4 regions of the Methylobacterium radiodurans genome follow, and region 4 is predicted to be linked to each of the others. Evidence: predicted binding sites of a transcription regulator. Region 4 holds the regulator's gene; each other region holds the start of a gene.
What was found. Region 4 encodes LexA, which represses DNA repair genes until DNA is damaged. Its sites were predicted from a motif close to TGTTCNNNNTGTGTTCNG; they were not measured.

Region 1 (7,260 bases), 1.8 Mb from region 4:
GCCCTGGCGCAGGTCGACTCTGGCCAGCCCCAGGCGCTCCAGGTTGGCGCGGGCGACCGACAGCATGGCGTGGCTCGAATCGAGCCCCGTGGCGCGCTCGGCCCGGGGCGCGAGCAGGCCGAGCATCCGGCCGGTGCCGGTGCCGAGATCGATCAGGTTGCGGATCGGGCGCGGGCCCAGCGTGTCGAGCACCGCCGCCTCGACGGTCGCCTCCGGCACGTGGAGCGAGCGCAGCTGGTCCCATTTCGGTGCGAGCCGGGCGAAGAAGGTCTGGGCGGCGTCCGCGCGCTGGGCCCGCACGGCGTCGAGCCGGGCGCGGTCCTCGGAAAGCGGCGGGCCTGCGCGCTCCAGCCCGGCGATCAGCGGATCGACGAGGCCGGCGCGGGTGTCGCAGAGCCGGAAGAAGGCCCAGGCCCCCTCGCGGTGGCGCTCGACCAAGCCTGCCTCGACCAGGAGCTTGAGGTGGCGGGAGATGCGCGGCTGCGACTGGCCCAGGATGTCGGTAAGGTCCGAGACCGACAGCTCGCCCTCGGCCAGCAGGGCCAGGATGCGCAGGCGCGTCTCCTCGGCCGCGGCGCGGAGCACGCCGAGCGCGTGGGGAAACGAGACTGCGACAGGCGCCCGAGCGCTTTCGAGAGACATAAAGATATCTTTATGTTCGTTTCGAGGGCGGCGCAAGCGCCTTTTCGCGGGTGCGCGTCCGTCGGCTCCTCTCTCAGGCGAACAGCCCGTGCACGAACCAGGCCGCAGGCTGGCCGGGGGCGTGCGGGCCGCTGCGGTAGAGCCAGAGCCGCCGCCCGGCCTCGCACTCGATCACGTAGTAGTCGCGCTCCGGCAAATCCTCCGCATCGGCCCGCCACCATTCGGGGCCGATCCGCTCCGGTCCCTCGGCGTGGGCGACCAGGTAGCGGCGGGCGCGCCAGCGGAAGCGGCGGGGCGGCCCGTCCGGGACAAGGGCGAGCACGTCCTCGGCCGGCTCGCTGCGGGCGAGCAGCACCAGCGGGCGCGGGGGCAGGGGGGCCGCCGCCCACAGGCCGGCCTCCGGCGCGCCCGGCGACCAGGGCGCGAGCCGATCGGCCCGCTCGGGCAGGTGGCTCGCCCGCGGGATCAGACGGACCAGGGAACGGCCGAGGCGCTGGCGCAGGCGGTCGGCGAGATCGGCGACGTCATCACCGGGTGAGCCGGCGGCGCCGAGATCCGGCTGCCGGTCCGGCATCCGCTCAGCCGCGACGACGTCGAGGCCCACGCTCTCGAAGCCGAAGCCGGCATCGAGGCCGGGGCCCAACCGGTCGAGGCGCAGGCGCAGCAGCGCGGCGAGGGCGTCCGGGCAGCGGCTCGGGCGCGACAGGGCGAGATCGAGCGCCCGCATCACCCCATCGACCCGGTGCAGCGTCAGGCGGACGAGGCGGGCCCCGAGCCCGTCGGCCTCCAGCGCCGGGGCGATCCGCGCCATCAGGGCGCTGGCGGCCGCCACGACCGCCTCCTGATGCAGGATCGGGTCGAGGAAGCCGCGGCGCGCCCCGTAGCGGGCGGGTTCGGCCAGGTCCGCCAGGGGCTCGGGCCTGTCGCCGAGCGCCTGGTCGAGCCGGTGGATCAGGTCCAGCCCGAAGCGGCGGGCGAGCGGCGCCCGCGGTGCTCCGATCAGCGCGCCGACGCGCTTCAGGCCGAGCCGCTTCAGGGCGATCACGTTCGCGGGCGCGCAGCGCAGGGCCTCGACCGGCAGGGGGGCGAGCGCCGCGGCGGCGGCGCCCGGGGATATGTGGATCGCATCCTCAGACCCGTGGCGGGCGAGCGCGAAACCCGCGCCGGGGCTATCGGCGAGCGCCAGCCGCGCCGGGATGCCCGCCGCGGCGAGCCGCCGGGCGAGGTCGGCGAGAAGGCCGGCCTCGCCGCCGTGCAGATGGCAGGCGCCGGTCACGTCGAGATGCAGGCCGTGGCAGCCCTCCGCCGGGCCGAAGGGCGCGAGCCGCGGCGTGTAGCGCTGCGCCCAGGCGCAGAGGCGCGCGAGCGCGTCGGCGTCCGCCTCGGGATCGTCCGGCATCACCCGCAGAGGCACGCCGACTCGCGCCCGCACCCGGCCGAGGGGTTCCCCCGGGGCGAGTCCCAGCGCCCGCGCAGCCGGGTCGAGGGCGGTGAGGCGCAGGCCTCCGGAGCCGGCGGTGGCGAACGCCAGCGGCAGGCCGTCGTCAGGAACGCCGCCCGCCCGCCGCAGACGCGTGACCGGCCAGTCTCTCAGCCAGACCGAAACGACGCGCGGCACGGTCCCACTCCACGATCCAGGTGCCGGTGCGGCCGTTGCGGCAGCGGTCGAGCCGGAGGCGCCAGCGGGGCGCGACCGGATGGCCGAAGCAGTCGCGGGCCGCCGGCGCCGCGGCGATCCGCCAGCGCGTCGCGGCGCCGTTCGGCTGCTCGGCGCCGGTCGGGCGCAGGACCAGCAGCAGCGCGTCGCCGCCGACGATCCGGAGACGGCGGCCAGCGATGAGCGGCAGCCCCTCGCTCACCAGCCCCGCGACGGCCCGCAGGGCACGGGACTGCAGCGCCGCCTCGAGCGCGCGGAACACATCCGCCTCGCTGCCGACCTCCAGGATGAGCAGGCGCTCCGGATCGAGCCCGAGCCCGGCAAGGCCGTGGCCGTAGGGGAGGGGGTGGCCTGGGGCGAGGACGAGGAGCGCCTCCCCGGTCGCCTCCGCCAGCCGGCGCGCCACCAGCGCGAGCGCGAAGCCGAGAGAGGCGGCCTCGTCGCCCGGCCCGTCCGGCACGACCTCGTGCGGCAGGCCGAGCCCGAGCCCGCCGGGGAGACACCAGTCGATGAGGGGGACACCGAGGGGTAGGAGCGGGCAGGACGCGGCATCCGGCAGCACGATCCGGGCGCGCAACGCCTCGATCCGCTCGGCCCGCGCGGCCGGACTGGTCGAGGGGAGCAGGTCTTCGTCCGATCCATCACGTTGAGGCTCCATCCTGTCGGCTCCGACCCGGCCCAGGAATCCTCGATGCAAAGAACAAAGCAAGAACATAAAGGCATCGTGCGTCCCGGAGGCCAGTGAGGCCCTTCATTCAGACACTTAGCCTGTGGGTTGCTGTGGACAGCTGTGGATTGCGGGGACGGACGGTGTCGCCATTCCGGGTTGACCGGAGGCTGAGGGCTCCGCCAATGTCCCGCCGCCGGATCGACCGGCCGGGGGAAACGACAGATGGGTTCTGGCCTGGGTCCGACGCGCGCGCTCGCTCTCCTGGCGGGACTACTCCTCACGGCGGGCGCGGCCCCGGCCCAGAACGCACCCGCCGGTGCGGCCCCGCCATCCGGCGCCCGCGCCGCCCGGCCGGCGCCGCGCCCGCCGAGCCAGCCGATCATGGTCTACGACGCACGCATCGAGGCGGGAGACCTGCGCATCTCCGGCTCGGTGCGCAAGCCGAACGCCATCGTGGTGATGGACGAGGACATCTCGATCCAGGCCGACCGGCGCGGCCGCTTCGTCTTCCGGCTGCCCTATCGGCCGGGCACCTGCGTGGTCAGCCTGAAGAGCGACGAGGACGAGCGCGAGGCGGTGATCGCCAACTGCGCGCCGGAGGGCCAGCCCGGCCCGAAGGGCGATCCGGGCCCGGTCGGCCAGGCCGGGGCGCAGGGTCAGCCGGGGGAGACCGGCCCCAAGGGTGAGAAGGGCGACACGGGCCCGGCCGGGCCCGCTGGGATGGCGGGTCCCGTCGGCCCTCAGGGCCAGGCCGGGATCCCCGGGCCCAGAGGCGAGGCGGGCCCCAAGGGTGATCCTGGTCCGAAGGGCGATGCTGGCCCAAAGGGCGAGCCCGGCCCGCGTGGGCTGGTGGGAACGGCGGGCGCACCCGGTCCGGCCGCGAGTGCCCCCCTGCGGGCAGTGCGCGCCGAATCCTGCGGCGCGGGCGGCTGCACCGTCTCCTGCGAGCGCGGCGAGGTGTTCGTCTCGGCGTACTGCCTGAAGTCCGGGCATCCGGTCTACGCGGAAGGGGAGGGCGCCCCGAACGCGACCTGCCCGAGCGAGGCCGCCGGGATGGTAGGGATCTGCGGGCGGCTCTAGCTCGGTTCCCGAACAGCTCATCGCTAAGAGCGCGCGATCCATCCGGGCGGCGGCGAGGGCTTCAGCGCGCGCCGTCCGGCCGCGCCGCCAGCCAGATCCTGTGGCGCGCCCCGCCGCGCCGGCCGTTGGCCCGCACCGGCACCTCCTCGACCGTGAAGCCGGCGTCTCGCAGCCGCCGGGTGAAGGCTGCGTCCGGATGGGCCGACCAGACGGCGAGCACGCCCCCCGGCCGCAGGGCTCTTCGGGCGAGACCGAGGCCGCCGTGGTCGTAGAGGCGGTCATTGCCCGGATGGGTCAGGCCGTCCGGCCCGTTGTCCACGTCGAGCAGGATCGCGTCGTAGACCGCCCGCGCGGCGCCGATCGGGGCAGCCACATCCGTCTGGAGGAGCCGCACCCGGGGGTCGTCGAGGATGCCGCCGAACACCTCGGCGAGGGGCCCCCGCGCCCAGGCTGCGACGGAGGGCACGAGTTCGGCCACCTCCACCAGGGCCCGCTCCGGGAGCGTCTGGAGCGCGGCCCGCAGGGTGAAGCCCATGCCGAGCCCGCCGATCAGGACGCGTGCACCCGAGCGCGCGGCGATCCGGCCGCAGGCAAGTTCGGCCAGCGCCACCTCGGAGCCGCTGAGGCGGCTGTTCATCAGCTCGTTCTGGCCGAGCTGGATCGAGAATTCTTGCCCCCGCCGCATCAGCCGCAGGGTGCCGCCGCCGTTCGGGATCGTGCCCGTGTCGATGTGGACCCAAGGGATCATGCCGCGTCTCCTCGCTCCGCCGGAAGGTCCCGGAGCCATGCGAGCATGCCAGCCGCCGCCGCCCGGCCGGAGGCGAAGGCGCCCTGCAGCAGGTAGCCGCCGGTAGGCGCCTCCCAATCGAGCATCTCGCCCGCCGCGAACAGGCCGGGCCGCTCCGGCAGCATGAAGCGCGCGTCGACGCCCCGCAGGCCGCCCGCGGTCGAGATCGCGCGCGCGATCGCCTCCGGCCCGTCGAGGGTGAGGCGCGCGGCCTTGATCCGGGCGGCGAGGGCGCGCGGCTCGGCGGGCAGCGGGCCGCCGAGAGACTCGCGCAGCAGCCCCGCCGCGACGGGCGCGAGCCCGGCCGCCTTGCGCAGGCGGCTCGCCGTGGATTCGCCGGGCCGGGCTCGCGCGAGGCGCGTTGCCAGATCCGCCTCCGGGAGGTCCGGCCGCAGGTCGAGGGTCAGGACGGCCGACCCTTCCGCCTCCGCCGCCTCCCGCAGGACGCGCCCGAGCGCGTAGACCGCGCCGCCTTCGAGGCCGGTGCGCGTCACCACCATCTCGCCGCGCACCTGCCGCCCGCCGGCGCTGAGTGCCACGCGCTTCACCGGCTCGCCCGCGAAGCGCGCCCGGAACACCTCGGACCACGCCACCCGGAAGCCGACATTGGCCGGCCGCAGCGGCGCGACCGGGACGCCGAGCCCTTCGACGAGCCCGACCCAGGAGCCGTCCGAGCCGAGCCGCGGCCAGCTCGCGCCGCCGAGCGCCAGGAGCGCTGCCCTGGGCGCGTGGCGAAGCGGACCGTCCGGCGCGTCGAGGACGAGCGTCCGGCCGTCGATCGCCGCAAGCCTGTGCCGGGTGCGGATGCGGACACCGAGCCCGTCGAGCCGCCCGAGCCAGGCCCGCAGCAGCGGCGAGGCCTTGAAGGCGCGCGGGAAGACGCGCCCGCTCGACCCGACGAAGGTCGGCTGCCCGAGCCCCTCGCACCAGGCGCGCAGCGCCTCGGGCGGGAAGGCCCGGATGGCGGGCTCCAGGCTGCCGGCCGGGTGGTAGCGGGCGAGGAAGTCCGGCAGCGCCTCGCTGTGGGTAAGATTGAGCCCGCCCCGGCCCGCGATCAGCAGGCGGCGCGCCACGGACGGCATGCGCTCGTAGACCGTGACGGTGTGGCCGGCCTCGGCCAGACGCTCGGCCGCGGCGAGACCGGCGGGGCCGCCGCCAACCACGGCGAGATCCTGGTTCTGTGTCTCCAACGGCATGCGCCCGGCATGAGGCGGCCGGGCGCCGGCCTGTCAAGCGTAGGTGTATCCTTTAATCTGTGTCCTTGAATCGCGCCGCATGGCGCCCCACCTCGCGCCGGTCGGCTGCGGGCCCCTCTGGCGGGATGCGTCCTCATGCTCCCGTGATGTCGGAGCCGATGCCCCCTCGTCAGGAGCATCGCGCCCCCATGATGGACATTCTCACCTACGCGTGGCTCGGCAAGCCGATCTGGATGTGGATCGGCTTCCACGCCCTCGTCATCGGCCTTCTCGCCTTCGATCTCGGTCTGCTGCACCGGGACAAGAACCACGAGATCGGCGTAAAGGAGAGCCTCCTCCTCACCGCCTTCTACTTCGGCCTCGGCCTCGCCTTCGGCGGCTGGATCTGGTGGTACATGGGCCCCCAGCCGGCCCAGGAATACGTGACCGGCCTCGTGATCGAGAAGTCGCTGTCGATGGACAACGTCTTCGTGATCGCGGTGATCCTGACGTCTCTCGGCATCCCCCGGGCGGCGCAGCACCGGGTTCTGGTCTGGGGCATCCTCGCCGCGGTGCTGCTGCGCGGCCTGATGATCGGCCTCGGCGCCGCCCTGGTGAACCAGGCCCACTGGGTCCTGTCGATCTTCGCCGCCTTCCTGATCTATGCCGGCGCCAAGATGCTGTTCTCCCGCGAACAGGAGGAGGGCGACATCCGCGACAGCGCCATGGTGCGCTTCCTGCAGCGCCGGCTGCGGGTGACGCCGGAGCTGCACGGCCAGCGCTTCCTCGTGCGCAAGACCGACCCGAAGACGGGCAAGCTCGCCACCTTCCTGACGCCGATGGCCTTCGCGCTGGTGCTGGTGAACGCCGCCGACGTGCTCTTCGCCGTCGACAGCGTGCCGGCGATCTTCGCGATCACCACCGACACCTACATCGTCTACACCTCGAACATCTTCGCCATCCTGGGGCTGCGCGCGCTCTACTTCGCGCTCGCCGCGATGGTGGACCGCTTCGCCTACCTCAAGACGGCGCTCGCGCTGATCCTGATCTTCATCGGCGCCAAGATCGTGGTTGCCGACACCTTCGAGCTGGTCCACGTCCCGGCCTGGGTCTCGCTCGTGGTCACGCTGGTGCTGCTCGCGGGCGGCGTCGCCTACAGCCTCTGGCGCACCCGGGGTGCCATCGCCCACGCCTCGGAGCACGGGGCCGGCGAGCACAGGGCGGAGGCCGGCGGCCGCGCGTGAGGCGC
Region 2 (7,260 bases), 2.3 Mb from region 4:
GGCCGCGCTCGCCTCCTCCTCGCGCCGGGCCTTGCCGGGCACCAAGTCGGCCTCGGTCTCGGCCTCGGCCCCGTAGACCGCGCGCCAGCCCGGCACCCGCACCACGGTCCCGGAGACTGCGAAGCGCTTCGGCCCCAGAGGCGTGGCGACCTCGGCCGCGATGCCGGTGCGCGCGTCGATCCCATCGGCCATGTGGGCGGCGAGATAGGCCTTGGCGACGAGTTCCCAGAGCCGGGCCTGATCGGCCGTGAGCCGTCCGCGCTCGGGCACCTTGCGCAGCGGCACGATGGCGTGGTGCTCGCCCGGATCCTTGACGTAGGGGCCGCTCTTGCCCCGCCGGATCACCGGCTTCGCCTCCGGCGGAAAGAGCGGGCGGAGTTCCGTGAGAACCCCCGTGACCGCCGCGATGATCGCGGGCGCGTCGCCGGCCTGCCCCTCGGGCAGCAGCTCGGACTCGGTGCGCGGGTAGCTGAGATAGCCCTGGTCGTAGAGGTCTTGCGCAAGCTTGGCCGTCGCTTGCGGGTCCCAGCCGAAGCGCTTGGCGCAGCGCCGGGCGAGCGTGTCCTTCGAGAACAGGCGCGGGGGCGCCCGGCGCACGTCCCGCTGCTCGACCGCGAGCGGCCCGGACCATCCGGCGGCGGCCGCCCGGATCGTCTCGGCAATCTCCGGATCGAGGATGCGGTCCTTCGGCGCGTGCCAGAGGGTGAGCGCGTGCCCGTCCGCGGTGTCGAGCTGCAGCGCGACCTTGAAGAAGTCCTGCGGCACGAAGGCCCGGATGCGCTCCTCGAGATCCGCCAGGATCGCGAGCGTCGGCGTCTGAACGCCGCCGAAGCGCCAGGGCTCGCGGAAGGCCGCCGGGCGCAGGCGCAGCGAGATGGCCCGCGTGCCGTTGAGGCCGAGATGGTAATCCTCGTACTGGCGGCAGAGCGCCTCCAGATAGGCGGCGTAGTCGCGCTCGCCGGAATCGGGCTCGGCGGCCAGCCCCGCGAAGGCGCGCCGGATCGAGACGTCGTCGAGCGCGCCGAGCTTCAAGCGATCGACCCGCCCGCGCCAGCCGAGATGCTCCAGCACCTCCCAGGCGATCATTGAGCCCTCGCGGCCGGGATCGGTCGCGATGATCACCCGTTCGACGCCCCCGAGCGCCGCCCGGATGGCGGCGAGCTTGCCCGCGTGCGACTGGCCGGAGCGGTTCCGCCCGCAAGCGACGGGGATCGTGTCGAGCACGATCGGCAGCGCGTCGAAGCGCCAAGGCTTCCAGTCCGGCCGCACGTCGCCGGGCTCCTCCGCAGCGAGGAGATGGCCCTCCGCGGCGACGCAGACGGTGTTCGGCGAGCGGAAGAAGCGCTTCAGCTCGCGCATCGCCGAGGGCTTCTCGAAGAAGAACAGCGTGCGGCCGGTGCTCGGGGCGGGCATGGCTCGGACCGGTGGGGCGCGGGCGGGATTTTGTTCGCGTTGTGTTCCAGTATGCGCCCGAACCGGCGCCGATGGCAAGGGCGAACCTGGCCGGATTGCCACCCGCCGCGGACGACCGAGCCGCGGGTGGGCAATTCCGGATTAGCGCGCGGTTCCGGCCTTTCCTCGCTCGCACCCGCTCGACATTCTCGGGCCGCGCGCCGGGGCACCGGCGCCGGGGGGATCCCGGACGGCCGACCCATCCTGAACCCAGGAGCCCCCATGGACATCCGCAAGTGCACGGCCGAGGCCATCGGCACCTTCTGGCTCACCTTCGCGGGCTGCGGCAGCGCGGTCATCGCCGCCGCCTTCCCGGAGGTCGGGATCGGCCTCCTCGGAGTCGCGCTCGCCTTCGGCCTCAGCGTGGTCACCATGGCCTACGCGATCGGGCACATCTCGGGCTGCCACCTCAACCCGGCGGTCACCTGCGGCCTCGCGGCGGGCGGGCGCTTCCCGGCCCGCGACATCCTGCCCTACGTGGTCGCGCAGCTCGTGGGCGCCGTCGTGGCGGCCGGTCTGCTCTACGCCATCGCGAGCGGCGCGCCCGGCTTCGACCTCGCCAAGGGCTTCGCGGCCAACGGCTACGGCGCGCACTCGCCGGGCGGGTACGACCTCACCGCCTGCCTCACGGCCGAGATCGTGCTGACTGCGCTCTTCCTGTTCATCATCATGGGCGCGACGCACGGCCGGGCGCCGGTCGGCTTCGCGCCGCTGGCGATCGGCCTCATGCTGACGCTCGTGCACCTCGTGGGCATCCCGATCACCAACCTGTCGGTCAACCCGGCGCGCAGCACCGGACCGGCCCTGATCGTCGGCGGCTGGGCGCTCGCCCAGCTCTGGCTGTTCTGGGCCGCGCCGCTCCTCGGCGGCGTGCTCGGCGGCATCCTCTACCGCTGGCTCAGCGAAGAGCCCGCCGCCCAGGTGACCGGGCTCACCCCGCCCAAGCCGGCGGCGTGATACCGTTTCCGGGCAGGCCCCCAGTGATCGCGGTCCCCTCTCTCCGCACGCGGGGAGAGGGAGGGTGCCGCGCCAGCCGTTCCGAGCCGCTGGACACCGCATGAGGCGGGCGGCCGACCCTTAGTCGAGCTTGGCCAGCGCCTGCTCGATGTCGGCGATCAGGTCCTCCACGCTCTCCAGGCCGATGGAGAGCCGCACCGTCTCCGGCCCGACGCAGGCGGCCGCACGCTCCTCGGGGCGGAGCTGCCGGTGCGTGGTCGAGGCTGGGTGGATCGCCAGCGACTTGATCTCGCCGATGTTCACGAGGTGCGAGATCAGGTCGAGGCCCATGATGAACTTGATCGCCGCCGGCTCCCCGCCCTTCAGCGCGAAGGTGAAGATCGAGCCCGGCCCCTGCGGCACGTAGCGCTTGACCAGCGCCTCGCCGGGCTGGCCGGGCAAGCCCGGATAGCTCACCCAGTCGACCTTCGGGTGGTCCTTGAGATAGGCGGCGACCGCCCGCGCGTTGGCGCAGTGCCGCTCCATGCGCAGCGGCAGGGTCTCGATGCCGGTGAGCGTCAGGAAGGCGTTCATCGGCGAGAGGCCGGGTCCGAGATCGCGCAGGCCGAACAGCCGGCAGGCGACCGCGAAGGGCATGTCGGGGAAGCGCTCTCGCACCACCAGCCCCTCGTAGTCCGGCCAGGGCTCGTTGATCAGGTTGTAGCGGTCGGGCCGGTTCCAGTCGAAGCGGCCGGCATCGCAGATTATGCCGCCGATGGTCTGGCCGGAGCCGCCGAGGAACTTCGAGGTCGAGTGGACGACGATGTCGGCGCCGTGCTCGATCGGCCGGATCAAGGCGGGCGAGGCCAACGTGTTGTCGATGACGAGGGGCAGGCCGTGGCGCCGCGCGACCGCGGCGATGCCCTCGATATCCATCACGGTCGCGCAGGGGTTCACGATCGACTCGCACACGATGGCCCGCGTGCGCGGGGTGATCGCCGCCTCGAAATCCTCCGGCGCCAGCCCCTTGGCGAATTGCGGCTGCAGGTCGTAGCGGCCGTCGAGGCGGCGCATCAGGCCGAGCGAGCCGCCGAACAGGCGCGGGGAGGCGACGTAGGATTCGCCCGAGCGCATCAGCGTCATCAGCACGAGCATCACTGCCGACTGGCCGGACGCGACCGCGACCGCGGCCTTGGCCCCCTCCAGCGCGGCGATGCGCCGCTCCAGCGCCGCGACCGTGGGATTCGAGCCGCGCGAGTAGGAGAAGCCGGTGCGCCGCATCGCGAAGATGTCGGCGGCCTGCTCGGTCGAGTCGAAGACGAAGCCGTTGGTGAAGTAGATCGGCTGGACCCGCGCGCCGGTCGCCGGATCCGGGGCGGCGCCCGCGTGGATCGCCTGCGTGGCGAAGCGAAGGGTCTGATCGTCCGGCATGTCCAACAACCCGCGTTCCGGTGCCGCCGCGGTGACGGCAGCCCGAGGGGGTCTCACTTTAGAGGAAGCGGTGCAAGGGGGGTTGCGTCGTCCCGGGCTCCCACTGCGGGTAAGAGAAGTCCGTTCCAGGATCTCGGCGCGAGCGAGGTGATCTTGAAAGATTGCGGGGCGAGGCGCGCACCGCGCCTTTTTCTGGATCGTGCCTCCGAGTCCGTGGTGCGCCGCAGCACACGGCCACGAAATGCGCCGCACCGCGCCATAAAGTCGCTCGATCCGCCGACCCTTATGGCGGCCATCGCAGACCGTCGCGGATCTCTGGGGATGCGGGCCCTCCGTTCAGGAGAGCTTCAGCGTTATCGGGGCTTTAACGGCTCTCGCGGAGTTTGTTCCTCAAAGGCCCGGCAGCCTCAGGGCAATCGGGCCCGCCGCTTGCTTCTCCGGTCCGACGCCTTCGCGCTTGCGAAGACGACGCCGGCTCCCGCGAGAACCTACGTTCAGGAGACCAGATCCATGCCCACCTCCCAGGCCCGCGTTCAGACCGCCGAGGCGAGCCGCTACCTGCAGCAGCTCTGCCGGCACTGGAGCCACAAGTTCCCCGTCGAGAGCACGCCCCAGCGCGGTACCGTGCCGTTCGGCGAGGACCGGGTCTGCACCTTCGAGGCCGAGCCCGACGCGCTGGTGATGCGCATCGCCACGCCCGACCCGGTCGGCCTGACCCGGCTGGAGCACGTGGTCGCCGACCACCTCGCGCGCTTCGCCTTCCGGGAGAGCCTCGGCGACATCACCTGGTCGCGCGCCGCTTGATTTTTCGCGGTCTCCGCACCGATCTTGGATCCGGCCCTGCCTGAGGGCCGGTGGCGAGGGACGGGGACGATGACGGGACATGCCGGGCCGCAGACGGATCCGCGGCTCGACCGGCTGGCCACGGTGGCCGTGCGGGTCGGGCTCAACCTGCAGCCCGGGCAGGAACTCGTGCTGACCGCGCCGCTGGAGGCGCTGCCGCTCGCCCGCGCGATCACCCGCGAGGCCTACGCGGCCGGCGCCTCGCTGGTCACCACGCTGCTCGGCGACGACGTGGCCACGCTCGCCCGCTTCGCCCACGCGCCGGACGCGGCCTTCGACACGGCCGCGGGCTGGCTCTACGCCGGGATGGCCGAGGCCTACCGCAACGGCGCCGCCCGCTTGGCGATCAGCGGCGACGACCCGGCGCTCCTCTCCGGCCAGGATCCCGAGAAGGTGGCGCGCGCCAACCGCGCCCGCTCCAAGGCCTACGTGCCGGCCCTCGAACTGATCGCGAACTTCGCCACCAACTGGACCATCGTCTCGGCCGCGACCCCGGCCTGGGCCCGCACCGTCTTCCCGGATCTGCCGGAGGACGAGGCGGTGGCCAAGCTCTGGGACGCGGTCTTCGCGGCCTCGCGCGTGGACGGGCCGGACCCGCTCGGCGCCTGGGCGCGGCACAACGCCGACCTCCACGCCCGCAAGGACCGGCTCAACGCCGAGCACTTCGCTGCCCTGCGCTTCCGCGGCCCCGGCACCGACCTCACGGTGGGCTTGGCCGACGACCACGAGTGGTGCGGCGGCGCGGCGACCTCGCGCAGCGGCATCACCTGCAACGCCAACATCCCGACCGAGGAGGTCTTCACCACGCCGCACAAGCTGCGCGTGGACGGGCACGTCACCAGCACCAAGCCGCTCTCCTACCAGGGCACGCTGATCGACGGGATCGCTGTGCGCTTCGCGGAGGGCCGGATCGTGGAATCCAGCGCCCGCACCGGGGGCGACGTGCTCGCCCGGGTGCTCGACACCGACGAGGGCGCGCGCCGGCTCGGCGAGGTCGCGCTGGTGCCGGCCTCCTCGGCGATCTCGGCCTCGGGGCTCCTGTTCTACAACACGCTCTACGACGAGAACGCGGCCAGCCACATCGCGCTGGGCCAAGCCTACAGCAAGTGCTTCCGCAATGGCGGCGCCGATTTCAGCGAGGACGACCTCGCGGCCCGCGGCGCCAACCGCAGCCTGATCCACATCGACTGGATGATCGGCTCGGCCGCGATCGACGTGGACGGCATCCGCCAGGACGGGCAGGCCGTGCCGGTGATGCGCCGGGGCGAGTGGGCCTGAGCGCCGACCCAACCCGCCCCCTCAGCGGGGGCGGGAGAACGTCGGGTTCACGCCGCCCCGGTCGCCACCGGCCGGCTCTGGTCCGCGCCCCATTCCGACCACGACCCGTCGTAGAGGCTGCGGGCCGGGTGCCCTAGCGTCTCCAGCGCCAGCGTGATGATCGCGGCGGTCACGCCCGAGCCGCAGGTGGTCAGCACCGGGCGCGCGGGATCGACGCCGGCCGCCGCGAAGACCGCACGCAGCTCGTTCGGGCTCTTCATCCGCCCGTCGGTGAGGAGGCTGGCGTAGTGGAGGTTGCGCGCGCCCGGCATATGCCCGGGGCGCACGCCGGGACGGGGCTCGGCCTCCTCGCCGCGGAAGCGCGGGGCCGAGCGGGCATCGACCACCTGGGTCGAGCCGCCCGCGAGCGCGCGGGCGACGTCGCCCGCATCCGCCACCGCGCCGTGGTCGAGCCGAGCGCTGAAATGGCGCCGCTCGCGCGGAGTCGGGGCGCCATCCTCGGTGGGGTAGCCGGCCGCGATCCAGGCGGGCAGGCCGCCGTCGAGCACCAGCGCGTCGCGGACGCCGAAGGTGCGCAGCATCCACCAGACCCGGGGGGCCGAGAACAGGCCCATCCCGTCGTAGACCACGATCTGCTGCCCGTCGCCGACGCCGAGCGCGCGCATCCGAGAGGCGAAGACCTCGGGCCGCGGCAGCATGTGCGGCAGGCCGGCGGTCTCGTCGCTCATCCGGTCGATGTCGAAGCGCACGGCCCGCGGGATGTGCGCGGCCAGATACTCGGCCTCCGGATCGCGGCCGGCGGCCGGCAGGTACCAGGAGCCGTCGAGCACCACGAGGTCGGGCGCGTCGAGGCGCTGATGCAGCCAGTCGGCGGAGACGAGGGGTGAGGCCATGAGGTCGGGTGTCCTGTGATCCGGGCGCCACTGAACCATATCCGGCCCGCCGGCGCGACGGGCGCTTCAGCGGGTGCCGTAATAGTCCCGGTACCATGTGACGAAGGCCGGGATGCCGACCTCGATCGGCGTTTCCGGCACCGCGCCGACGAGGTGGCGCAGCAGGTCGGTCGAGGCCTGGGTACGCGGCACGTCGCCGGGCGGCAGCGGCTTGAGGATGCGCTCGGCCGGGCGTCCGAGCGCGCGCTCCAGCGCGTCGATCATGGCGTCGACGCGCACCGGCCGCCCGCCGCCGATATTGACCAGCCGGTAGGGCGCGCTCGGGCTCAGCGTGTCCTCGGGCCCCACCGGGTCGCCCCGGCCGGGCAGCGGCGGGGCAACGTCCACGAGGCGGCGCACCGCCTCCACGAGGTCGTCGATATAGGTG
Region 3 (7,260 bases), 700 kb from region 4:
CTCCACGAACTTGAAGGCATAGCCGTGGATGAATACTAGGGAGTGCTTCCGCCTTACAGGCTCATCCATCTCACGACCGGACGCATTATCCAGAAAGTCGCGAATGACGTTCTTTGGCTCCTGCGCTAGATTGATCTGCCCGTGAGAGGCCGCCACTGTGGCATTCTCATGCACCAGGGCCCCTTCTTGAAGTGGCTTGGAGAGGGAGATCGTTCCCGCATGATAGCGAGGGTCGTTTGGCCCCCACTCGAACCTCGATCCGAATTGGTCGGGTGGACCAACGCGATTTCGGTTTGTCCCGAACCGGATGGTTGTCGTGAAACCCGCCGAAGTTGGCTTGGTCCCGCGATTTGTTACGGGAGTGGCGGCCTTGTCATGGGCGCTCATGCGAACGGACCCTCCGCTGCCTGTATCTTCGCCGATTTTGATTCGCGACAACACTGACCGTCAAATCCTGCGCCAGAATGTCAAATTCAAATTGGGATGTACGGGCGGAAATATTGTCTGAGTCCGATATTTCTATTTTGCAGTGCGGTACATTCAGCGCGTTGTGGTGGACCGTTTGAGGCCTCCAGGACGTAGTGTATCTCGCGCATGTTTACACCCTCATGCAAACCACACGCAGTAATTTTCAGTTCTGATAGACAGCTTCGAATTTGCCGTTCAAGCATCAAACCAGCATCAATAAAACAGATTGATTGGGTCTTTCGGACAACATGGGTAGAGACATATGATCATCGGAATTTTCGAGAACGCACCTGAATCGGCGGTGCATCTGTAGCCGCCCGCAGCCCATCGAGATGCAGGTCCGGAATGAGAATGTCCCGCGAACGCGCAAGCGACAGATCCGGCGGTACTGCCGAACGGGACGGGGTAATGCGCTGATCAGGGGAGCCACGGTGCCGGGCCTCGTCGCCGCGGCCCGTCGCCAGCGGAAATCCCTCGTCTCCTCCGACTCGACCCAGCCACGACGACAGGTCGACGAGGTGCTCGGCGATTAGGTGCAGGACCTTACCCTGCCGCTGTACGCGACCGCGGCAGCCGAGCAGCCCAGCGCGCAATACCAGCGCCCGCTGCCGCTCGAACAGGCCGGGCCAGATGATCAGGTTGGCGATGCCGGTCTCGTCCTCCAGCGTGATGAACATGACGCCCTTGGCCGAGCCCGGCTTCTGGCGAATCAGCACCAAGCCGGCGACCGCGACGCGCCCACCGTCCCGCGTCCGTTCGAGGTCCGAGCAGCGGGCGTAGCGCTCCGCGGCGAGGTCGGCGCGTAGAAATGCCAGGGGGTGACCGCGTAGGGACAGGCTGGTGGCGCGGTAGTCCTCGGCGACCTCGCGGCCCGGCGTCATGGGCCGGAGCCGCACCGGCTCCTCAGCCAACTCCCCTTGCGTCGCGCTTGTGCGTGCGTCGGCGGCCGCGAACAGCGGCAGCGGTGCCTCGCGCAACGCCCGGATCGCCCAGAGCGCCTCGCGCCGCGCCAGCCCGAAGGCCGGCCCGAATGCGTCGGCCGCCGCTAGGCGGCGCAAGGCCGCGACCGGCACGCCGGCCCTGCGCCACGCGTCCTCGACCGATGCGTAGGGCTCGAGGGCACGCACCAGCACGAGGCGCGCGCCGTCGTCGTTGCGGAGGCCCCGCACCGTGCGCAGGCCGAGCCGGACCGCGTGCCGTTCCGCACGGCCGGTCGGCTCGAGGGTGCAATCCCAGGCCGAGGCGTTCACGCAGACCGGGCGCACCTCGACACCGTGGTCGCGCGCGTCCCGCACGAGCTGGGCCGGTGCATAGAAGCCCATCGGCTGGGCGTTCAGGATCGCGCAGCAGAACACGTCCGGGTGGTGGCACTTCATCCAGGAGGAGGCGTAGGCGATCAGAGCGAACGAGGCCGCGTGGCTCTCCGGGAAGCCATAGCTGCCGAAGCCCTCCAGCTGCTTGAAGGTGCGCTCGGCAAAATCCGGGGCGTAGCCGTTGCCGACCATGCCGGCGATCAGCTTGTCGCGGAACTTCGACACGCCGGCCGTGAACTTGAAGGTCGCCATGGCGCGGCGCAGCTGGTCGGCCTCCGAGGGAGTGAAGCCCGCGGCCACGATCGCCACCTGCATCGCCTGCTCCTGGAACAGGGGCACACCCAGCGTCTTGCCGAGCACCCGCCGCAGCGCCTCGGTCGGGTAGGTCACGGCCTCGCGCCCCTCGCGGCGGCGCAGGTACGGGTGAACCATGTCGCCCTGGATCGGGCCGGGGCGCACTACCGCCACCTCGATAACGAGGTCGTAGAAAGTTCGGGGGGCCATGCGCGGCAGCATTGCCATCTGCGCCCGGCTCTCGATCTGGAACACGCCGAGCGTGTCCGCGCGCCGGATCATCGCGTAGGTGGCCGGGTCCTCCGCCGGGATCGTCGCTAGGTCGAGCCGCACGCCCTTGTGCTCGGCCAAGAGGTCGAAGGCGCGGCGCATGCAGCCGAGCATGCCGAGGCCCAACACGTCGACCTTCATGAATTTCAGCGCCTCGATGTCGTCCTTGTCCCACTCGATCACCTGTCGGTCGACCATGCTGGCGGGCTCGACCGGGACGAGTTCGTCGAGGCGGTCGTTCGTCAGCACGAAGCCGCCGGGATGCTGCGACAGGTGGCGTGGCGTGCCGATCAACTGCCGAGCAAGATCGAGGGTCAGGCGCAGCCGCCGATCGGCGAGGTTGAGATTGAGCTCGGCCGCGTGCTTCTCCTCGACGCCGTCGGCCGACCAGCCCCAGACGAGACCGGCGAGCGCGCCGGTGACGTCCTCGGGCACGCCGAGCGCCTTGCCGACCTCGCGCACCGCGCCGCGGGCCCGGTAGCGGATCACGGTGGCGCAGAGGGCGGCGCGGTCGCGTCCGTAGGTCTCGTAGACCCACTGGATCACCTCCTCGCGCCGCTCGTGCTCGAAATCGACGTCGATGTCGGGCGGCTCGCGTCGCTCCTCGGAGATGAAGCGCTCGAAGAGCAGTCCCTGGCGCACCGGATCGATGCTGGTGATGCCGAGCACGTAGCAGACCGCCGAGTTCGCGGCCGAGCCCCGGCCCTGGCAGAGGATGCCGCGCGAGCGCGCGAACCGCACGATGCTGTTCACGGTGAGGAAGTACGGCGCGTAGCCGAAGCGCTCGATCAGGGTGAGCTCGTGGCGCAGTTGCAGCGCGACCGCGTCGGGCAGGCCATCCGGGTAGCGGGCGCGCGCGCCGGTCCAGGTCAGCTCCTCCAGCGTCTCCTGCGGGGTCCTGGCCGGATCCTCGCGCTCGTCCGGGTACTGGTAGGTCAGCTCGGCGAGGGAGAAACGGCAGCGCTCGGCGATCTCGAGGCTGCGCGCCACCGCGCCGGGATGGGCGGCGAACAGGCGCGCGACCTCGGCCGGGTCCTTCAGATGACGGTCGGCATGTGCGTCGAGGCGGAAGCCCGCGGCATCGACCGTGCAGCCCTCGCGGATGCAGGTGACGACGTCCTGCAGGATGCGTCGCGTCTCGGCGTGGTAGAGCACGTCGCCGGTGGCGACCGTCGGCACCCTCGCCGCGCGGGCGACGCCAGCCAGGGCGTCGAGCCGGGCGTGATCGTCCTGCACGAAGCGGCGGGTGAGGCCGCAGTAGAGGCGATCGGCGAACACGGCGCGCAGCCGGCGCAGGTCGGCAGCGACCGTCGCTCCGTCCCTGCCCTCCGTGAGGGCGACCGCGACGAGGCCGCCGCTCCAGGCAAAGACGTCCTCGAGCGTGAGCGTGCAGCTGCCCTTGCCGGCCGCGCGCTTGCCGATGGTGAGCAGGCGGCAGAGCCGGGCATAGGCCGCGCGATCGGTCGGGTAGACCAGCAGCGGCGGCCCGTCGGTCGGGTCGAGGCGGCAGCCGACGATCAGGGGCAGGCCGGTCGTGCGGGAGGCCGCGTGGGCGCGCACGATGCCGGCGAGCGAGCCACGGTCGGTCACGGCCATCGCCCGCAGGCCGAGCAGACGGCCGGCCGCGAACAGCTCCTCGGGCGAGGACGCGCCGCGCAGGAACGAGAAGTGGCTAGTGACCCGGAGTTCGGCGTAGGACATGGCCGGTCCCACCGTTCAGGGCACTGGGCCGGTGGCCGGAGGCGGCCGGCTCACCCGAACACCCCCTGCAGCCACCAGCGCGGTCCCTCCGCCATCGGCGCGTCGCGGTAGATCCAGTAGCGCGCGCCATCCTCGGTCTCGACGCGGTAGTAGTCGCGGAGGCTGGCGAGCTCGCCCTCGGCCGCCCACCACTCGCCGCGGACGCGTTCGGGCCCGTCGGCGCGCACGACGCGGTGGCGCACGCCGCGCCAGACGAACAGGGCCGGCGGCGCGTCGGGCAGGAGCGCGGTCGCCTGCACCGGCTCGGGCGGCTCGAACAGGCGGGCCGGCCGCGCGAGGTCGGCGGGCCAGGAGCGGCCGTCCGCAGGCGCGAGCGGCGGGGCCCGGCGCTGGCTGCGCTCCGGCACCCGGCTCTCGACGGGTACCACCCGGAACACCCGGCGCGCCCCGGCCCGCGCCGCGAGGCGATCGACGAGCACGGCGAGATCGACCTGCGCCGTCTCGCCAGTATCAAGACCCTCCCCCTGCACGGCCGCCAGAGGCTCGGTCCGGCCGGCAGCCAGGGTCGCCTCGTCGAGGCCGAAGCCCGGATCGACCTCCGCGAGGCGGGCGCAGAGCAGCCGGGTGAGATGCGCGGCGTCGCGCGTGGCGGAGGCCGTGCCGACGCAGATCGCGTGGACGCCGCCATCGACCCGTCGAAAGGTCAGGTCGAGGCGGCGCGCACCGAGGCCGCGGCGGGCGAGCAGTGCGACCAGATCGCCCGTCAGGTCCGTGGCCACCCGCTCCAGTGTACTGGGTGCCGAGATCGGCTCCGGGAACGCGCGGCGCACCACCACGGCCTCGGCGGGCATCACCCAGGCGATCGGCTCCGGGGCGTGCCCGAGCACTTGGTCGAGCCGCTGCAGCACGGCGCGACCGACGCGCAGGCTCAGCGGTCCGCGCGGCAGCGCCGCGAGTTGCGCCACCCGCTCGATGCCGAGTTCCACCAGCCCGGCGACGGTCTCGGGGGCGAGCCGGAGCGCGCGCACGGGCAGACTCGCGACCGCGGCCGCCATCTGGCCCGGTCCGACCAGGGGCGAGGTCTCGCGCGGCGCGAAGCGAGCCACGGCCCAGGCCGCGCCCGGGGTGTCGGCGACGGCGAGGCGCACCGTGCAGCCGCCATCACGCAGGCGGGTGAGCAGGGTGCGCAGCATCGCTGCCTCGCCGCCGAACAGGTGCGCCGAGCCCGCGATCTCGATCCAGATGCCGTCCGGCGGATCGGGGGCAGTGAGCGGGGCGCACCAGAGGCACCAGGCGGCCAGCCGCGCGAGCGCGTCCGCATCGGCGTCCGGGGCCGCCTCGCGCACCGTGATGCCCGGCACCATCGCCTGCGCCTGGGCCACGGCCATGCCAGCGCGGATGCCCAACGCCTGCGCGGCCCGGCAGGCGCTGGCGACGACCCGCGACCCGTTGGCCGCGGTGGCGGTGACGAGCGGCTTATCCCGCGGCGGCGCGGCCTTGTCGCGCCTGCGGATACGATCGCTCGGCCAGGTCGGCAGGTAGAGCGAGACGACCCGCCTCATCGCAGGCCTCGACGAGCCAGGAGGCCGGCTCCGCCCCGAGCGCCGCGCCGCGGCAGCGCTGCAGCCCGACCCGCCAGCGCCCACGCCCAAAGCCCGCCGCACTGCGCGATGCCGACACCGCCTCGACCGACCAGCGGCTCGTCGCCGCGCTCGCCGTCGTACCCCCACCATCCGAGGCAACGGGCGCGCGACGGACGAGCAGGACGGTGACGCCGCTCTCCTCGGCGCAGAGCTGAAGCCGGCGCGAGGCGGTCAGACCCGTTCGTGCGACCTCCCCAACGACGCCGGCCAGTCCGCGGAAGCGCGCGCCTTCCTCCACCAACGGCAGGAGTTCGGCCTCCCGGTAGGTCTCGACGTAGATGATCCGGTCGGGATGCAGGCCGACCCGGGCGAGCGCGGGCGCGAACAGATCGCGCGCGGCCAGGCACCAGAGGATGGGCCCCCGCGTCCGCGCTAGGATGCCGGCGGCGAACAGGGTGCAGGCCGCCGCGTGGCTGATGGCCGCCTGGGCGGGCGCGACCTCGTGCAGGGCCCCGAGCTGCAACCCGCGGCCGGGCAGAAGGCTGTCGATCGCGGAGAGGCCGAAGGGCAGGTAGGAGGCCTGTGCTGGCGCGCTGCCCGATCCCCGTTCCAGGGAAGCGATGCGCGTGCGGAGCGTGCCGAGGACCGATCGAGGATCGCTGGACGTCATGCACGGGACACCCTCCCAATCGACTGTCTGTTCATCTTTTGTTCTATCTGCGCTTGAGCGAGTGACCGGCAACTCAGCCGCTGGGATCGTCCTCGTTATCCACATGTGACGAGAAGCGCAGCCGCAGTACCGCAGGTTGAGCTTGACTGCGGCGGAGGGGCTTTGCGCCGAAAACCGAGCTGAGGGGCCTCGGTCGCAGCTCGCTCGGTCTGAGACCAGGCAATCAGCACCCTGTCGCTGGGCAACCTGTTCGGCGTGCTGGTGTTGCGTCAACCGGAGGTGAGTCCCGCATGAGCCGTCGCATCTTGGTCACTGGCGCAAGCATCGCCGGCAACACCGCCGCACGGTAGCTCGGCCATCATGGCTTCGACGTCACAGTGGTCGAACGTGCGCCCAACTTCCGGGACGGTGGGCAGAACATCGACGTCCGCGGTGTCGGTCGTGACGTGCTGCGCCGCATGGGCCTTGAGCGAGCCGCCCTCGACAACGGCACCGGTGAGGAGGGCACGGCGTGGATCGACGATCGGGGCCGGGTCGACGGACAGCTTCGAGGCAGCGCTCATCGAGGCCGTCAACCTCGCCGACGATGCGGATACGGTCGGCGCGGTGACCGGCCAGCTCGCAGGCGCCCTGTATGGGCACTCCGCCATCCCGGATCGCCGGCTCCGCCCATTGACCTGGCACGAGAGGATCGGCGCTTTGGCCGACGGTCTCTCCTGCGTGCGCGAAGGCGCCACTCCGGCCCAACCTAGATAGCACTCCCAGACGTGCGGGAGGGCCGCGGGCGCCGGGTTTCCTGGACCTACAACACCGACCGGTCCGGCCCGCGCTCGCGTCGACAGCGCTACCGGGGACCCGGTGCCGCCGCACGGACATCTGTGCCGTCATGAGCGCGGCGTTCCGTCGCTCCTCGTACGAAGCGCATTCTCGCCCCCGGTGCGCTTGCCCTGATGCGGGGGCG
Region 4 (7,260 bases):
GCTGATGGGGCAGGCGGTGCGGGGGATGCTGGCGATCTCCGGGTGGATCGAGGGATTCGGCGGCGCAACGCTCGTCGTGCCGGCCTTCGGCAGCGCGGCGCTCGGGCTCTTCGCCGCCGCGCTTCTGCTGGCGACGCTGCCGGCCTCGGGCCTGCGCTGGCTCGCGCTCCTGCCGGGCGCCTGCGGGCTCGCGCTCGCCGCCGCGCCGGAGCGCCACGACCTCTACGTCGACCGGCAGGGCGGCGGGGCGGCTCTGCGCGGCGCGGACGGTCGGCTGATCACCCTCGGGCGCCCCTCGGGCTTCGTGCTGGAGCAGTGGCTGAAGGCGGACGGTGACGGGCGCAAACCCGCGGATCTGGGCGGCGGCACCTGCGACCGGCTCGGCTGCGTCGGTCACCTCGCGGACGGGCGGGCGGTCGCCCTCGTGCGCGACCGGCGCGCCTTCGCCGAGGATTGCGCCCGCGCCGCGGTGATCGTCACGGGGCTCGGCGCGCCGCCCGGATGTGCCGCCACTGTCGTGATCGATCGGGCCTATCTCACCCGGTACGGGGCGACTGCGCTGCGGGTGATGCCGGACGGTACGCTCGTCCTCCTTCACGCCCGGGATCCCGCCCGGTCCGCGCCCTGGTCGCCGGTCGCCCGACCGCCGCCGCAAACAGAGAAGGCTCCGCAGCCGGCAGCCGCGGAGCCTTCCCGGGACGAGCCGCCCGGTGTGCCGGACGATTCCGAGCCGTAGCGCCGGTCAGTAGCGGCGCACGAGGCTGACCAGCCGGCCCTGGATCTGCACCCGGTCGGGGCCGAGCACGCGGGTCTCGTAGGCCGGGTTGGCGGCCTCAAGCGCGATCGATGAGCCGCGCTTGCGCAGCCGCTTGAGCGTCGCCTCCTCGTCGTCGATCAGCGCCACGATGATGTCGCCGGTGTTGGCCGTGTCCTGCTTGCGGATCACCACGAGGTCGCCGTCGAGGATGCCGGCCTCGACCATCGAGTCGCCGCGCACCTCCAGGGCGTAGTGCTCGCCGCCCGCCAGGAAGTCCGGCGACAGGGTGATGGCCGAGCTCTGGTTCTGGATCGCCGAGATCGGCGTACCGGCGGCGATCCGGCCCATGACCGGGATCGAGACGGCGCGGCCCTGCTCGTCGGTGAACTGGGTCGTGGTGGGCCGGGGCGGCACCGCCTTGGCCCGGCCACCCTCGACCACGCTCGGGGTGAAGCGGCGCGGCTCGGGCGCGGCGGCGGCGGTCGCCGGTCCGAGGCTCTCGGGCAGGCGGATCACCTCGATGGCGCGCGCCCGGTTCGGCAGGCGGCGCAGGAAGCCGCGCTCCTCCAGGGCCGTGATCAGCCGGTGGATGCCCGACTTCGACTTGAGGTCGAGCGCGTCCTTCATCTCGTCGAAGGAGGGCGGCACGCCGCTCTCGCGCATCCGCTGCTGGATGAAGCGCAGGAGATCCAGCTGTTTACGCGTCAGCATCGGGCGGCACTCGCATTCGGGACAGGCAGAATCGCGGCTTCGGAAACAAACCACGAACACGTTAAACGTTCCGCAAGTGTTCCGCAAGCGGGTGCTCCGAAAGCGCCCGCACGCGCGTCAGATCAGCCGGCGGTCGAGACGTATGATGCGGCAGGGATCGCCCGCCCGCGCGGGTGGGGCGTGCGGCTCGCGGATCAGCAGGGCCTCGGCCTGGCCGAGCACCGCGAGCATCGAGGAATCCTGGCGCCGCTCCGGCGTCGCCTCCGGCAGGCGGTCGGACGCGGTGCGCAGGGTCGCCCGCATGTAGTCCTGGCGGCCGTCATTGGCCTCGAGGTCGCGGCCGAGGGTCGCCGGCTCGCTGCGGTCCTCGCCCGCACGCGGGTCGCCGAGCAGGGCGCGGACCGCCGGCAGGACGAAGAGCAGCCCGCAGACGATCGAGGAGACCGGGTTGCCGGGCAGCCCGATCACCAGCATGGGCCCGAGCCGGCCGTGCATCAGCGGCTTGCCGGGGCGGAGCGCCACGCGCCAGAAGCCGAGTTCCAGGCCCTCCCTGGCCAGCGCCGCCTGGACGAGGTCGTGGTCGCCGACCGAGGCGCCGCCGAGCGTCACCAGGAGGTCGGCCCGGGCCTCGCGCGCGCGCCGGAAGGCGTCCTCAAGGGCGGCGTGGTCGTCGCGCACGACGCCGAGGTCGATCGCCTCGCCGCCGGCCTCTCCGACGAGGGCGGAGAGCGCGAAGGTGTTCGAGGCGACGATCTGGTCCCAGGCCGGCGGCTCGCCCGGCAGGACCAGCTCATCGCCGGTCGCCAGGATCGCGACGCGGGGACGGCGCCGCATGCCGAGAACCGGGTGCCCGGCGGCGGCGGCGAGCGCGATGCGGCGCGCGTCGAGGGTCTCGCCCGCCCGCAGGAGCGTGTCGCCGGCCGAGAAGTCGAGCCCGGCGCGGCGGACGAAGCGGTCGGGCACGACCGGCTCCAGCACGCGCACCCGGTCATCCTGGGCCTCGGCGTTCTCCTGGATCAGGATCGCGTCCGCCTCCTCCGGCACGGGAGCACCGGTGAAGATCCGCACGGCCTCGCCGGCCCCGAGCGCGCCGCGGAAGCCGTGGCCCGCGGCGCTTGTGCCGACGCACCGCAGGAACGCGCCGGCCCGGTCGGCGTCGGCGCTCCGCACCGCGTAGCCGTCCATGGCGGAGGCACGGAAGGGGGGCTGCGTGCGGGAGGCGGCCACGTCGGCCGCGAGCGTGCGGCCGACGGCCTGGCCGAGCGGAACATCCTCGGCCTCGACCGGTCCGGGCACGCTCGCCAGGATCCGGGCGAGCGCCTCCGCGACCGGGATCGGGCCGCTCACGCCTCGGCCCTGTAGGCGCCCGAGCGGCCGCCGTCCTTCGCCATGAGCCGCACGCCCTCGATGCGCATGCCGCGATCGACCGCCTTCACCATATCGTAGACGGTGAGGCAGGCGACCGAGACGGCGGTCAGCGCCTCCATCTCGACGCCGGTCGGGCCCTGCACTCGCACCTCCGCGGTCACGCGGAGGCCCGGCAGGTCATCGTCGATCGCGCAGTCGACCCGCACCTTGGAGAGGAGCAGCGGGTGGCAGAGCGGGATCAACTCGTGGGTGCGCTTCGAGGCCATGATGCCGGCGAGCCGTGCCGTGCCGATCACGTCGCCCTTCTTGGCGTCGCCCTCGCGGATCAGCGCCAGAGTCTCGGGCCGCATCACCACGCAGCCCTCGGCGGTCGCCGTGCGGTCGGTCGCGGCCTTCTCGGTGACGTCGACCATGTTGGCCGCGCCGCTGGCGTCGAGATGGGTGAGCCCGCTCATGCCCTCCCTCACGCCTTGTCGCCGAAGAGCAGCGCGCGGGTCGCGGCGGTCACGTTGGCCTGCCGCATCAGGCTCTCGCCGACCAGCACCGTGTCGAGTCCGTGCTCGCGCAGGCGCAGCACGTCGGCGTGGGTGGAGATACCGCTCTCGGCCACCGCGATGCGATCCTGCGGGATGCCCGGCGCGAGGCGGATCGCGGTCTCGAACGAGACTTCGAAGGTCTTCAGGTTGCGGTTGTTCACGCCGATCATGGCGGCGCCGAGCGGGATTGCGCGGGCCAGTTCCGCCTCGTCGTGCACCTCGACCAGCGCGTCCATGCCGAGATCGTCCGCGGTCTCGACCAGCGCCGCGGCCTCCTCGTCCTCCAGGCAGGCCATGATGACGAGGATGCAGTCGGCGCCCCAGGCGCGGGCCTCGTAGACTTGGTAGGGCTCGAACAGGAAGTCCTTGCGCAGAACCGGCAGGGCGCAGGCCTCCCGCGCCTCGGTCAGGTACTCGGGCCTGCCCTGGAACGAGGGCTCGTCGGTGAGAACCGACAGGCAGGTGGCGCCCCCGGCCGCGTAGGCCCTGGCGAGCGCGGCCGGCTCGAAATCGGCCCGGATCAGACCCTTCGAGGGCGAGGCCTTCTTCACCTCGGCGATGAGCGCCGGGCGGCCTTGCCCGACATGCGCCCGGATCGCCGCCGCGAAGCCGCGGGGCGGCTCGGCCTTGGCGACGCGGGCTTCGAGCTTGGAGAGCGGCACGCGCAGCTTCGCCTCGGCGATCTCGCGGCGCTTGTAGGCCTCGATGCGCGCGAGCACGCTCGGGCGCTCGGGCGCCTCCGCGACGGCGGTCTCGGTGGGGAGGGCGGAGGACATCGGTGCTCCTCAGGCGTTCGAGACCGCGACGAGGCGGGCGAGCGTTGCGCGGGCCGCTCCCGAATCGATCGCATCCTGCGCCCGCACGACGCCCGCTTCCAGGGTGTCGGCCGCGCCTGCGACCACGAGGGCGGCGCCCGCATTGAGAACCGCGATGTCGCGATAGGCGTTGCGCGCGCCGTCGAGCACCTCGGCCAGCGCCCGGGCGTTGTGCTCGGGGTCGCCCCCGCGCAGGGCCTCGATCGGGTGCAGCGGCAGGCCGACCGCCCGCGGGTCGATGGTGAAGCGGGAGACCCGGCCCTCCTCCAGCGCGACGACCGCGGTCGGGCCCGTCACGGTGATCTCGTCGAGACCGTCCGAGCCGTGCACGGTCCAGACCCGGCGGCTGCCGAGCTCGGCCAGCACGCGGGTCAGCGGCTCGGCCCATTCCGCCTGCGAGACGCCGAAGAGCTGGTGCTCGACCCCGGCCGGGTTGGAGAGGGGCCCGAGCAGGTTGAAGATCGTGCGCACCGGCAATTCCGCCCGCACGGGCGCCACGTGCCGCATGGCGCCGTGATGCGCCTGGGCGAACATGAAGCAGAGCCCGGCATCCGCGAGGCAGCGGCTCAGCGCATCGGGCGACAGCCCGAGCTTCACGCCGAGCGCCGCCAGCACGTCGGCCGCGCCCGAGCGCGAGGTGGCGGCGCGGTTGCCGTGCTTGGCCACCGGCACGCCGCAGGCGGCGGTGACGATCGCGGCCAGCGTCGAGACGTTGTAGCTGCCCGAATGGTCGCCCCCGGTGCCGACGACGTCGATCGCGCCCGGCACCCCCGCCACCCGCACCATGCGGGCACGCATCGCCTCGACGGCGCCGACGATCTCGTTCGGGCTCTCGCCGCGGATCTTCAGGGCGATCAGGAAGGCGCCGGCCTGGACGGGCGTGACCTCGCCCGAGAGCAGGTCGTCGAAGGCGGCGCGGGCCTCGGCGCGGTCGAGCGCGAGGCCGCCCGCGACCTTCGCCAGATGGGGCTTGAACGAATCCATGCGCGCGGGGTGCTGTGCGGCCTCAGTCGCGGGCGTCAATGCACGCCGGAACCGCGCTTGTCACGCTCCGCGTGGCGGGACTCGCGCCGCTCGGCGTTCCAGGCGGCGGCGATGTCGAGGAAGTTGCTGAGCATTCGGCTGCCGTGGTGCGACAGCACGCTCTCGGGGTGGAACTGCACCGCGTGGACCGGCAGGTCCCGGTGCTCCAGGCCCATGATCAGCCCGTCTGCCTCCGCGGTCACGCCGAGCGTGTCGGGAAGCTTCGCGCGCTCCACCACCAGCGAGTGGTAGCGCGTGGCGTCGAAGCTGTCGTTGAGGCCGCGGAAGATGCCCGTCGCACCGTGCCGGATGGTCGAGACCTTGCCGTGCATGGGCGTGGGTGCGCGCACCACCTCCCCGCCGAAGGCCTGCCCGATCGCCTGCAGCCCGAGGCAGACGCCGAAGATCGGGATCTCGCTGCTCAGTTGCTTCACCGCGTCGAGGCAGATGCCCGCCTCGTTCGGCGTGCAGGGCCCGGGCGAGAGCACCAGCGCGTCCGGCGCCCGCGCGCGGATCTCCTCGACCGTGACCTGATCGTTGCGCACCACGTCGACCGCGCCGCAGAGCGGGCCGATCAGGTGGACGAGATTCCAGGTGAAGGAATCGTAGTTGTCGATGACGAGGACGTTGGCCATGGCCGGCGGCTTTCCGGAAACTCCCCGCCGATGTGGCCGGTGCGCGGCGCCGGGTCAACGGGTGTGGGGTAATGGGACCCCTACCGGCGCGAGCCGCGGTGGCGGTTGCCGGTGGTGCGGATGCCCGCGGGCCGTCCGGGCGGGTTCGGCTTGAACGGGCGCCCGGCCGAGGCCTTCGCTCCCTTGCTCCCCGGCCGCTTGGCGCCGGAGCGGGCGCGGCCCTCGGACAAGAGCTCGAAGCGCAAGGCGCCCGCGCTCGGCGCGGCCTCGACGAGGCGCACCTCCACCCGGTCGCCGAGCCGGAAAGTCTCGCCGGTGCGCTCGCCGACGAGTGCGTGGCGGCCCTCCTCGTGGCGGTAGTAGTCCGCGCCGATGGTCGAGACCGGCACGAAGCCGTCCGCGCCCGTCTCGTCGAGCTTGATGAACAGGCCCGAGCGCGTCACCCCGGAGATCTGCCCCGCGAAGGTCGCGCCGACCCGGTCGACGAGGTGGTTGGCGATGAGCCGGTCGATGGTCTCGCGCTCGGCCGCCATGGCGCGGCGCTCGGCCGCCGAGATCTGCTCGCCGATCCGGTCGAGTTCCGGCACCGAGACGTCGGCGGGTAGGCCGTCCTTGCCGAGCCCGCAGGCGGTGATCAGCGCCCGGTGCACGATGAGGTCGGCGTAGCGTCGGATCGGCGAGGTGAAGTGGGCGTAGCGGCGGAGGTTCAGCCCGAAATGCCCGAGATTCTCCGCGGCGTAGACCGCCTGCGCCTGCGAGCGCAGGATCACCTCGTTGAGGAAGACGCCGTGCTCGCTCTCGGCCGCCGTCGCCAGGATCCGGTTGAATAGGGCGGGGCGCAGAGCACCCTCCTTCGGCAGCTTGATGCCGACCGAGGCCAGCACCTCACCCAAGGCCCGCATCTTCTCCAGGGCCGGCTCGTCGTGCACGCGGTAGATCAGGGGCTGGCGCGCCTGCTCCAGGGTCTCGGCGGCGGCGACGTTCGCCTGGATCATGAACTCCTCGATCAGCCGGTGGGCGTCGAGGCGCTCCGGCACGACCACCCGGTCGACACGGCCGTCGGCGCCGATCAGCACCTTGCGCTCGGGCAGGTCGAGGGCGAGCGGCCCTCGCCGGTCGCGGGCGGTCTTCAGGGCCGCGTAGGCCGCCCAGAGCGGGCGCAGCGCCGCGTCGAGGAGCGGCTCGGTCGCCGCGTCCGGGCGCCCGTCGATCGCGGCCTGCGCCTGCGCGTAGGCGAGCTTGGCACGCGAGCGCATCATCACCCGGTGGAAGCTGTGGCGGCGCTTCTCGCCCTCCGCCGTGACGATCATCCGCACCGCGATGGCAGGCCGCTTCTCGCCCTCGCGCAGCGAGCAGAGGTCGTTCGAGATGCGCTCCGGCAGCATCGGTACGACCCGGTCGGGGAAATAGACCGA

Region 1: a site for LexA is predicted at 2,996-3,013, ahead of DK427_RS23315 (ImuA family protein). Genes of this name have one in related genera too.
Region 2: a site for LexA is predicted at 1,445-1,462, ahead of DK427_RS21035 (type IA DNA topoisomerase). Genes of this name have one in related genera too.
Region 3: a site for LexA is predicted at 6,328-6,345, ahead of DK427_RS09010 (ImuA family protein). Genes of this name have one in related genera too.

What each region holds. Positions count from the first base shown of each region.
Region 1 is NZ_CP029551.1:4,965,979-4,973,238, reverse strand. Features, by position in the region: gene DK427_RS23325 (ArsR/SmtB family transcription factor) at 1-642, opposite strand, end outside; gene DK427_RS23320 (Y-family DNA polymerase) at 716-2,260, opposite strand; gene DK427_RS23315 (ImuA family protein) at 2,187-2,957, opposite strand; gene DK427_RS23310 (collagen-like protein) at 3,192-4,049, shown strand; gene DK427_RS23305 (spermidine synthase) at 4,111-4,797, opposite strand; gene DK427_RS23300 (TIGR03862 family flavoprotein) at 4,794-6,032, opposite strand; gene DK427_RS23295 (TerC family protein) at 6,221-7,255, shown strand.
Region 2 is NZ_CP029551.1:4,484,516-4,491,775, reverse strand. Features, by position in the region: gene DK427_RS21035 (type IA DNA topoisomerase) at 1-1,413, opposite strand, end outside; gene aqpZ (aquaporin Z) at 1,675-2,409, shown strand; gene DK427_RS21025 (O-acetylhomoserine aminocarboxypropyltransferase/cysteine synthase family protein) at 2,530-3,819, opposite strand; gene DK427_RS21020 (DUF2218 domain-containing protein) at 4,330-4,623, shown strand; gene DK427_RS21015 (aminopeptidase) at 4,693-5,940, shown strand; gene sseA (3-mercaptopyruvate sulfurtransferase) at 5,988-6,833, opposite strand; gene DK427_RS21005 (NAD-dependent epimerase/dehydratase family protein) at 6,900-7,260, opposite strand, start outside.
Region 3 is NZ_CP029551.1:1,969,930-1,977,189, reverse strand. Features, by position in the region: gene DK427_RS09025 (alpha/beta hydrolase) at 1-387, opposite strand, end outside; gene DK427_RS09020 (error-prone DNA polymerase) at 735-4,046, opposite strand; gene DK427_RS09015 (DUF6504 family protein) at 4,097-5,608, opposite strand; gene DK427_RS09010 (ImuA family protein) at 5,523-6,299, opposite strand; gene DK427_RS27055 (hypothetical protein) at 6,569-6,862, opposite strand; gene DK427_RS09005 (ADP-ribosylglycohydrolase family protein) at 6,795-7,055, shown strand.
Region 4 is NZ_CP029551.1:1,270,397-1,277,656, forward strand. Features, by position in the region: gene DK427_RS05625 (ComEC/Rec2 family competence protein) at 1-736, shown strand, start outside; gene lexA (transcriptional repressor LexA) at 743-1,468, opposite strand; gene DK427_RS05635 (molybdopterin molybdotransferase MoeA) at 1,586-2,815, opposite strand; gene moaC (cyclic pyranopterin monophosphate synthase MoaC) at 2,812-3,291, opposite strand; gene trpC (indole-3-glycerol phosphate synthase TrpC) at 3,300-4,148, opposite strand; gene trpD (anthranilate phosphoribosyltransferase) at 4,158-5,171, opposite strand; gene DK427_RS05655 (anthranilate synthase component II) at 5,207-5,845, opposite strand; gene rnr (ribonuclease R) at 5,926-7,260, opposite strand, start outside.